One region of the Citrobacter amalonaticus genome, then DNA from elsewhere that is predicted to be linked to it. Evidence: predicted binding sites of a transcription regulator. Region 1 holds the regulator's gene; each other region holds the start of a gene.
What was found. Region 1 encodes Fur, which represses iron uptake genes when iron is present. Its sites were predicted from a motif close to ATAATAATGAGAACNACTATCAA; they were not measured.

Region 1 (3,283 bases):
GCGCGTGCGCACGTCATTGCCGGAGCCGGTCACTGGGTGCATGCCGAAAAACCGGAGGCGGTGCTGCGCGCCATCCGTCGTTATCTTAATGAAACGGCTAACTGATTAAAAACTCAGCGTCCGTGCGCGATTACGCGTGCGAACGTTGGCGCGCCTCATTCGCTGATGTATGATGGCGCGCTATCCATCCGGGCAGAGGCCTGGCTGATTGTTTCCCCGAAGTCACCAATATCATGGCCAAAGAACAAACGGACCGTACGACACTAGATCTGTTCGCGCACGAGCGTCGCCCGGGACGACCGAAAACCAATCCGCTTTCGCGCGATGAACAGCTGCGCATTAATAAGCGTAATCAACTCAAACGCGACAAAGTTCGCGGTCTTAAGCGTGTCGAACTCAAACTCAACGCGGAAGCGGTTGATGCGTTGAATGAGCTGGCGGAATCCCGAGAGATGAGCCGCAGTGAACTGATCGAAGAGATATTGATGGCCCAACTGGCGGCACTACGCGGCCAGGATCTTGCCTGAAATCATCCCATTTCCCACTTTCATGTAGCATGGAGTGCACTCGTATGCGTTTGCTATTTCCGCATACCTGACTGTTCTGCTATGATTGCCCTTATCTGTGGGCAATTCGCCACCACCATTTCAATAAGTTTCAAGAGGTTACTTTACTCATGGCAATCACTGGCATCTTTTTCGGCAGCGACACCGGGAACACCGAAAATATCGCAAAAATGATTCAAAAACAGCTTGGTAAAGACGTTGCCGATGTGCATGACATTGCAAAAAGCAGCAAAGAAGATCTCGAAGGCTACGACATTCTGCTGCTTGGCATTCCAACCTGGTACTACGGTGAAGCGCAGTGCGACTGGGATGACTTCTTCCCTACCCTCGAAGACATTGATTTTAACGGCAAACTGGTCGCACTGTTCGGCTGCGGCGATCAGGAAGATTATGCAGAATACTTCTGCGACGCGTTAGGCACGATCCGCGATATCATTGAGCCGCGCGGTGCAACTATCGTGGGTCACTGGCCGACCGCAGGCTATCATTTTGAAGCCTCCAAAGGTCTGGCGGATGACGACCATTTTGTCGGTCTGGCGATTGACGAAGACCGTCAGCCGGAACTGACCGCCGAGCGCGTGGAAAAATGGGTGAAGCAGATTTCTGAAGAACTGCACCTCGACGAGATCATCAACGCCTGATGTACGGCGGCGCAGACAATGTTTGCGCCGCATCAATAGACAGAACCAATCAAAATAATTGCTACAAATTTGTAACTTTCTTGCCCATCCCTGTACAATGTGCGGGAGTTTTTAGGTGGCGCTCTCATTTCCAGGCAATACCGACTATTTATTAACATTTGCCAGAGGCTTGCAGTTTTCATTTAGACACGGCAGTCCTATAATGAAACGCATTATCTCGAGTGCAATTTCTGTCACTTCTTGTATGAAGTGAATCGTTTAGCAACAGGACAGATTCCGCATGACTGACAACAATACCGCATTAAAGAAGGCTGGCCTGAAAGTAACGCTTCCTCGTTTAAAGATTCTGGAAGTTCTTCAGGAACCGGAAAACCATCACGTCAGTGCGGAAGATTTATATAAACGACTGATCGACATGGGTGAAGAAATTGGTCTGGCGACCGTGTATCGCGTGCTGAACCAGTTTGATGACGCCGGGATCGTAACCCGCCACAATTTTGAAGGCGGCAAATCCGTTTTTGAGCTGACCCAGCAGCATCATCACGATCACCTTATTTGCCTCGATTGCGGCAAAGTGATCGAATTCAGTGATGATTCTATTGAAGCACGCCAGCGTGAGATCGCAGCAAAACATGGCATTCGTCTGACGAACCATAGCCTTTATCTGTACGGCCACTGCGCTGAAGGCGATTGCCGCGAAGACGAACACGCGCACGACGCGAAATAATTTGCACTATTCTGAAAAGCCAACCTGTCGGTTGGCTTTTTTTATGCGCGCCATTCGCCACTCTGCGCTTTCTTCTGACAGCATGTTGCTTTAATGTAAAATCTCCCCCTGCCTTGTCCGGAGAATCGAAATGGAACTTCGCCAGCTACGTTATTTTGTCCGTATTGTGGAAACCGGCAGTATGGGCAGCGCGGCGCTCGATCTCGACATCGGCGTCTCCGCGCTCAGCCAGCAGATGACGCGGCTGGAAAACGAACTCGCCATTCGTCTGTTGCAGCGAACCTCGCGTGGCGTAACGCCAACCCGCCGGTCTGGCCTTTTACTCGCAGGCACAGCTGGCGTTGCGTCATGCTGATGATGCTATTCTGGCCGCGCGCGATGCGCGTCTGTCCGGACACGTCAGCGTCGGTATGGCCCCCAGCACGGCCTCCGTCCTGGGAATGCCGTTTATTCATGCCATGCGGGAACATTACGCCGACGTTCGCCTGCATGTGGTGGAAAGCCTGTCGGGTAATCTGGAACGGATGATCAACACCCGTCAGATTGATCTGGCCGTTGTTTTTCAGAAAGAGAAGATCCTGCGCTGGAGCGCCAGGCCGGTTCTCGAAGAGCGACTTTTTCTGATTGGCACGCATGACCTGCTGGCGGCGATTCCGGATGACACCATAACCCCTGCTCAACTGGCGAATATTCCCCTGATCATGCCAAGCCTGGGCCACGGACTGCGCGGCCGACTGGAGGCCATTTGTCAGGAACACGGACTGAAGGTGGATATCGCCACGGAAATTGATGGCCTGACGTTACTGATGCGCGCCGTTCGCAGCGGACTTGGCGCCACGTTGCAACCAGGTGCTGCCATTTCGCATCTTGAGAGGGAAGCGCTGAGAGTGATTGGCGTCCATAATCCCATACTCAGCCGCCCTAATTTTCTGGTCAGTCTGTCTGACGATGAACTCACCCCCGCCGGTCTTGCAGCCCGCGTGATACTCACAAAAGTGATGCGTGAACTTGTGGAAACCGGCAGTTGGCCGGGTGCGACCCTTTACGCTCACTAAACAGGTCTTTAGCTTCCCGCCATAGCGCCCATACAACCTGTACGTATACATTTCAATTACAAATTTAACAAATAGTTAAATGGTAATGGAGTAGACGATGGTTGATGTACTGGTGATTGGCGGTGGTAATGCCGCGTTATGTGCCGCCTTAACCGCCCGTGAGGCAGGAGCTTCCGTGTTGCTGTTAGAGGCCGCGCCCCGGGAATGGCGCGGCGGCAACTCCCAACACACGCGCAATTTACGCTGTATGCACGATGCGCCACAGGATGTGCTGGTTGAGAGTTATCCCGAAGA
Region 2 (3,283 bases), 1.8 Mb from region 1:
ACTGGTGATGACGTTGAAGCGTCATCGCTATGCGACCGACACGCTGCCGGCGACCTCCAGCGAAACGCTGCTGGATAAACTGATTACCGCGCTGGCCGCCAGTCTGGAACGTCCTTTTGCGCTGGATGCCTTCTGCGATCGGGAAGCGTGCAGTGAACGCGTGCTGCGCCAGCAGTTTCGTAGCCAGACCGGAATGACAATTAACCAGTATCAGCGCCAGGTCCGTGTCTGTCATGCGCAATATTTGCTTCAGCACAGCCGTCTGATGATCGGTGAGATTTCGATGAAGTGTGGGTTTGAAGACAGTAATTACTTTTCTGTGGTGTTTACGCGGGAAACCGGGATGACGCCCAGTCAGTGGCGTCATCTCAGTAATTCAACGGATTAGCTTGCCATACCCAGACCGACAATGTTGGCGGCGATGATGATCACCACGCATCCCAGACTCAGGACGCTGACAGGACGACGTCCGGCGTTGTTCCACTCTTTCAGTACCAGACCGACGATACCGCCGCACAGCACGTAGAAACTCATGTGCAGCATCCAACTGATGTAGTCATATTGCGCCGGAATGCGCGCGTGGCCCCAGGCGTAGAAAAAGAACTGCAAATACCACATCAGGCCACCCAGCGCGGACAACAGCACGTTGGTGATGATAAGCGATTTTGCCAGTGAGAAGTCGGCTTTTACCGACAGGTTCTTCACTTTTGCCAGACGAATAAAACAGAAGCCCAGGTTGACCAGCGCGCCGCCGCCCATGATCACCACGTAGCTTGGCAGGGCGACATACAGCGGGTCGACACCCAGCGCCGCAGCGGCTTCATGCATCGGCTTCGCGGCGTTCATCGCAAACGACATGCCTGCGGAGAAAATGCCGCACATTACCGCCAGCAGCAGCCCTTTTTTCAGGTTGAAATCTTCGGCTTTGATGCCCATTTTGCGCTCTTTGAGCTGACCCGCGCGGGTGACGATCCCGACGCCAATCAGCGCAACCAGCACCCCGAGCAGCGTCATACGCCCGCCTTCGGTGTTAATCAACACATCAAAATTGCCGTTGATGATAGGAGTCATCAGCGTACCGACAATCAGCGTGATGCCAATGGCAATGCCAATCCCCATCGACATGCCGAGGTAGCGCATGGTCAGGCCGTAGTTAATATTGCCGATGCCCCACATTGCGCCGAACAGAAACACCGGAAGCAGAGTGGAGAGGCTGAACGAACGGTAGTAGGCCCAGAAGTCGGGCAGTAGCATGGCGCTGATGGTCCACGGAAGGATCAGCCAGGAGACAATCCCGCCGACCGACCACATGGTTTCCCATGACCACTGTTTCACTTGTTTGAACGGGGCATAGAAACAGGCTGCACTGGCCGCACCTATCAAATGCCAAAAAATACCCATCGTAATCGCGTTACTCATCACATCATCCTCATTGTTTTTATCGTCGTTTCTACCCTTCCGACGTCATGAGTTTAAAAATTGCGCAGATGTATAACCTTTTGCCGATTGCCGCGATTTTCCCTTTCTGGCAAAGACCCGGTTAAGTGGGTGATATGGCTCACATAATCAGCAAAAGACGTTAATGTAATAACCTTATTAAAAGTACGGCATTGATAATCATTTTCAATATCATTTAATTAACTATAATGAACCAACTGCTTACGCGGCGTTAACACCCGGCCGCTCGACAATAATGGAGATGATTATGAGTTATACACTGCCATCCCTGCCGTACGCTTATGATGCGCTGGAACCGCACTTCGATAAGCAGACGATGGAAATCCACCATACCAAACACCACCAGACCTATGTAAACAACGCCAATGCGGCGCTGGAAAGTCTGCCTGAATTCGCTAACCTGTCTGCTGAAGAGCTGATCGCTAAACTGGATCAGGTACCGGCCGACAAGAAAACCGTTCTGCGTAACAACGCAGGCGGTCACGCTAACCACAGCCTGTTCTGGAAAGGTCTGAAAAAGGGCACTACCCTGCAGGGCGATCTGAAAGCGGCTATCGAACGTGATTTCGGCTCTGTTGATAACTTCAAAGCGGAGTTTGAAAAAGCGGCCGCAACTCGTTTCGGTTCCGGCTGGGCCTGGCTGGTGCTGAAAGGCGACAAACTGGCGGTCGTTTCAACCGCAAACCAGGATTCCCCGCTGATGGGCGAAGCGATTTCTGGCGCGTCCGGCTTCCCGATTGTGGGCCTGGACGTCTGGGAACACGCTTACTACCTGAAATTCCAGAACCGTCGTCCGGACTACATTAAAGAGTTCTGGAACGTGGTGAACTGGGACGAAGCGGCTGCGCGTTTCGCTGCAAAAAAATAAGTCTTATTTAACAAGACATCGCGTTTATATAACCCCGTCGGCGTGGCCGGTGGGGTTTTTTTGTGATCAAAATCGAATCAAAAACAGTGATCCACAAAAATTGAAACATTGTTTTGTTATGTGGTGGGGATCACTTTTATTATTGTGCTGAATGTCTATCGTTGACACATCTTTACATCGGAAGGTGATGGAAATGCAGATTAAACGCACGATAGAAAAAATCCCTGGTGGCATGATGCTCGTCCCTCTGTTCCTGGGCGCGTTGTGTCACACGTTCTCTCCTGACGCGGGGAAATATTTTGGCTCATTCACCAACGGGATGATCACCGGCACGGTGCCTATTCTGGCCGTGTGGTTCTTCTGCATGGGGGCCTCCATCAAGCTGAGCGCGACGGGTACCGTCCTGCGTAAGTCCGGGACGCTGGTGGTGACTAAAATTGCCGTGGCGTGGGTGGTGGCGGCGATTGCCTCGCGGATTATTCCTGAACATGGCGTGGAGGCAGGATTCTTTGCCGGGCTGTCGACACTGGCGCTGGTTGCGGCAATGGACATGACCAACGGCGGGCTGTACGCGTCCATTATGCAACAGTACGGCACCAAAGAAGAGGCCGGGGCATTTGTTCTGATGTCGCTGGAATCTGGCCCGCTGATGACGATGATCATCCTCGGTACGGCCGGGATTGCGTCGTTTGAACCGCATGTGTTCGTCGGCGCAGTGCTGCCTTTCCTGGTGGGCTTCACGCTGGGTAACCTGGACCCGGAACTGCGCGAATTCTTCAGTAAAGCCGTCCAGACGCTGATCCCCTTCTTCGCCTTTGCGCTGGGTAATACCATCGATCTGAGCGTGATCGCACAGACCGGTCTGTTGGGTATTCTGCTGGGTGTGGCGGTGATTATCGTCACCGGTATCCCACTGATCATTGCCGATAAACTGATTGGCGGCGGTGACGGTACAGC
Region 3 (3,283 bases), 590 kb from region 1:
GACTCAGGATGCTTCGTTACAGTGACATTACGGGAGAGATCATAACACTGAAAAAAATGGAGCATTACAAGGAAATGAAAATGTTAATGCCGCCGATAATCATTGAAATAATACAAAGACGCAGGAAAAAATATCCAGCGGATGATTATGTTTTCCAGAGTCATTCGAATAGGGTAAAGGCAGAGAAGAAACCTGTCACGGTAGTTGCATTCAATCAGGCACTGAAATCTGCTGCGTCAGGCATCACAACAAAAAGTGTTTCAAGCAAGAGTGCGTGAAAGAATAGTTATCGTAACCGCACCGTATGTAATATTTCAGGCTCGGAGAAGGGGGGGATATCCAGTAATTATTGTTTTCAAAGCAAAAGAACCATCATTGCAACAGCGATGAATGCAAGCAAGAGTAATCCCATAACCACTATGGCAAAAAAAGTTGAATCCTGAATGTAAGTTTTTTCTTCACCTTTCACAGGACCAAAAAAGATGATCCAGATGAAGATGAAAATGACTGAGATGACAACTGTTGAAATGAAAAACAGGCTCTCTCTCATATTTAACCTTTACTTCAATGGTAAATCACACCACAGGATACAAAGTATGTACCAGACCGTTACACATGACAGGGCGGTAAATATGATGAATTTCATGTCGATTACATAGCTATACCGATAATAGCATTAACTACACTGGAAGCCATGAATACCCCGCCAACAATGAAGCATGCCCGATTTTTTCTCGTAGTACCAAGTGTCAGAAGAACCACTGACAAAGCAAAAAATGGTATCGCGATTATGCTGAACGTGTTCATTCCACCCTCTTAAATCACTTATAAATGACTACAATTTTAAACGAACTTTTGTCCTTTTATTTTTGTAAAGCCCACATCATCAGATATGTCATAAACACGATGGCAAGTGTCATGTGCCACAGAAACTCCATCGATTTATGCTCCTGGTGTTGCGTATCCGCCAACGACAAACCACATAAGGAATGTCACAGCGACGATAAAGACCAGTATGGGGAAGGCTATTCCTATTCTCATATTTTTCCTGTGGTTTTGTTTGAGTCTTTCAAATCTATCTCATGTTATCAGGCACTATACCGAAAATCCATTTCAAATAGGGATAGTATTTTAGGGAGATATTCTGTATTTTCGTTCTGGTATGTTTTAATGCTTTATATGTGTTTGAAAAAACAAGGAATCGCCTACGTTATTGGAATAATAGCATTTTGAAAATAACAGATTATTTGTATCCAAAAAATCATCTGTTATTTTCTATCAAAGAATTATAGTTCTTCATAAGTTAAACCACGCAGATATTCATTTGCTCTATAACAACACCTTCAGTGCAAAGTATGCCATCCATAAATAGTAATGGAAATCACTCTCATTTGCATTTGCAGTGTGCCGCACGTCTTCTGTATGAGCATGGTTCTTGCTCTCACTTCATGAGACAGAACTTAAAACAGGAATACATACGCATACATAAAATAAATGATGAGGTATTAAAATGTCTTTCACAGAAAGATGTGGCAACCAACAACGTAACACCGCAGGACTAAAGAAGAAATTTTCTTATTCATTATTAATAAATTGCATCAGTCATGTACTCTTTGTAAACGACGCAAACGCAGTTGATAGCAGCAGTCAAAAAGATAATAATCGGTCCGAAGAATCTATAGTTGTCATATCAGATGGTCGTAACGGAAAGGTAGTGGACAGTTCCCGCTCATATACTGTGCCAGCCACAAGGGCGGGTACGAAACTGAACCTGTCTCAACGAGATATCCCTCAGTCAGTCAGTGTGATGACCCAGGAGAGAATTAAAGACCAGGACTTACAGGATGTCGGCGATGCACTGGCTAATGTTACAGGAATTTCTGCTTCGCAGAATGACTCTGAGCGCGTGGACTTTTACTCACGCGGCTTTTACATCAATAACTATACCTATGACGATATCCCCTCCACCCAGACGGGCGCGTGGAACTTTGGTGAAACGGACGGTGATTCAGCCATCTATGAGCGTATAGATGTTGTCCGTGGCTCAGCGGGACTGATGACTGGCACAGGAAATCCGGGGGCGGCCATTAACATGATCCGTAAAAAAGCCGACAGTAAAACCTTTGCCGGCAATCTGTCAGCAAGTTACGGAAGCTGGGATAACCAGCGCTACGTTGCTGATTTATCCGGGCCGCTTAATGAGTCAGGATCGCTGCGTGGCCGCGTGGTGACGGGTTACCAGGATCAGGACAGCTGGGTGGATCGCTATCATAAAAGGAAGAAGTTCCTCTACGCGACCATGGCGGCGGATATTACCGACAACACCACGCTGGACCTGGGTTATGACTACCAGAGCAGGAATACCGACGGGCCGACATGGGGAGGATTGCCCACCTGGTACAGCAACGGCAGCCGTATTGATTACAATCGTGGAGATAACCCTTCAGCGGACTGGACGCATTACAATATTCTGTCACGCAAGGTGTTCGCGAACCTGACCACCAACTTTGACAATGGCTGGCAGGCGCGTCTTAATGGAACACATGTTGAATCAGATTTTGACAGTAAACTGCTCTATGTTTCTGGTTATCCGGACCAGGCCACCGGTCTTTTTACCAACGCTGCTCCAGGCTTTGCTGGCTGGTATAAAGGCCTGCGCACACAGACTGCTGTAGATGCTTATGCCACTGGCCCATTTGAATTATTTGGTCGTCAGCATCAGTTGGTTACAGGAGTTGATTACAGCCGTCAGCGCAACCGTTATACTTACTCTTCTTCCATGCTTTCTCCGGAAGAAATTGGTGACTGGAACAACTGGAATGGTGATGTTGCTGAACCTGACTGGCCAGCATGGGCACTATCATCTGAAGATACTATCCGTCAGAATGCGGGTTATGCTGCTGCCCGTTTCTCACTTGCTGATCCACTCGCTTTAATTATTGGTGCACGTTATACCCGTTACAGTTCACATGGCACTTCCGCTGATATGGAGAAAAATAACATTACTCCTTATGGCGGCCTGGTTTACGACATCAACGAGACGTATTCGGCATTTACCAGTTATACCTCTATTTTCCAGCCGCAGACTTACCGTGATCAACAGGGGAATTATCTGAAGCCTGTAACCGGTAAGGACTATGAAGCGGGCATAAAAGGGGACTGGGATAACAGCAGAATAACTGCAAGTCTGTCTGTATTCCGCATTGAGCAAGATAATCTTGGTCAAATTCTGAGTGATACTTATGTCAATAACAGCAGTGAAAATGCTTATAAAGCAGCTAAA

Region 2: a site for Fur is predicted at 1,611-1,633, ahead of sodA (superoxide dismutase [Mn]). Genes of this name have one in related genera too.
Region 3: a site for Fur is predicted at 1,369-1,391, ahead of fhuE (ferric-rhodotorulic acid/ferric-coprogen receptor FhuE). Genes of this name have one in related genera too.

Annotation. Positions count from the first base shown of each region.
Region 1 covers NZ_CP014015.2:3,419,592-3,422,874, reverse strand. Annotated here, with positions in the region: gene ybfF (esterase) at 1-105, shown strand, start outside; gene ybfE (LexA regulated protein) at 234-527, shown strand; gene fldA (flavodoxin FldA) at 677-1,207, shown strand; gene fur (ferric iron uptake transcriptional regulator) at 1,488-1,934, shown strand; partial or broken gene tcuR (tricarballylate utilization LysR family transcriptional regulator TcuR) at 2,065-2,989, shown strand; gene tcuA (FAD-dependent tricarballylate dehydrogenase TcuA) at 3,087-3,283, shown strand, end outside.
Region 2 covers NZ_CP014015.2:1,643,392-1,646,674, reverse strand. Annotated here, with positions in the region: gene rhaR (HTH-type transcriptional activator RhaR) at 1-388, shown strand, start outside; gene rhaT (L-rhamnose/proton symporter RhaT) at 385-1,419, opposite strand; gene sodA (superoxide dismutase [Mn]) at 1,706-2,326, shown strand; gene kdgT (2-keto-3-deoxygluconate transporter) at 2,520-3,283, shown strand, end outside.
Region 3 covers NZ_CP014015.2:4,009,455-4,012,737, forward strand. Annotated here, with positions in the region: gene AL479_RS19415 (hypothetical protein) at 1-278, shown strand, start outside; gene AL479_RS23895 (YoaK family small membrane protein) at 943-1,041, opposite strand; gene fhuE (ferric-rhodotorulic acid/ferric-coprogen receptor FhuE) at 1,511-3,283, shown strand, end outside.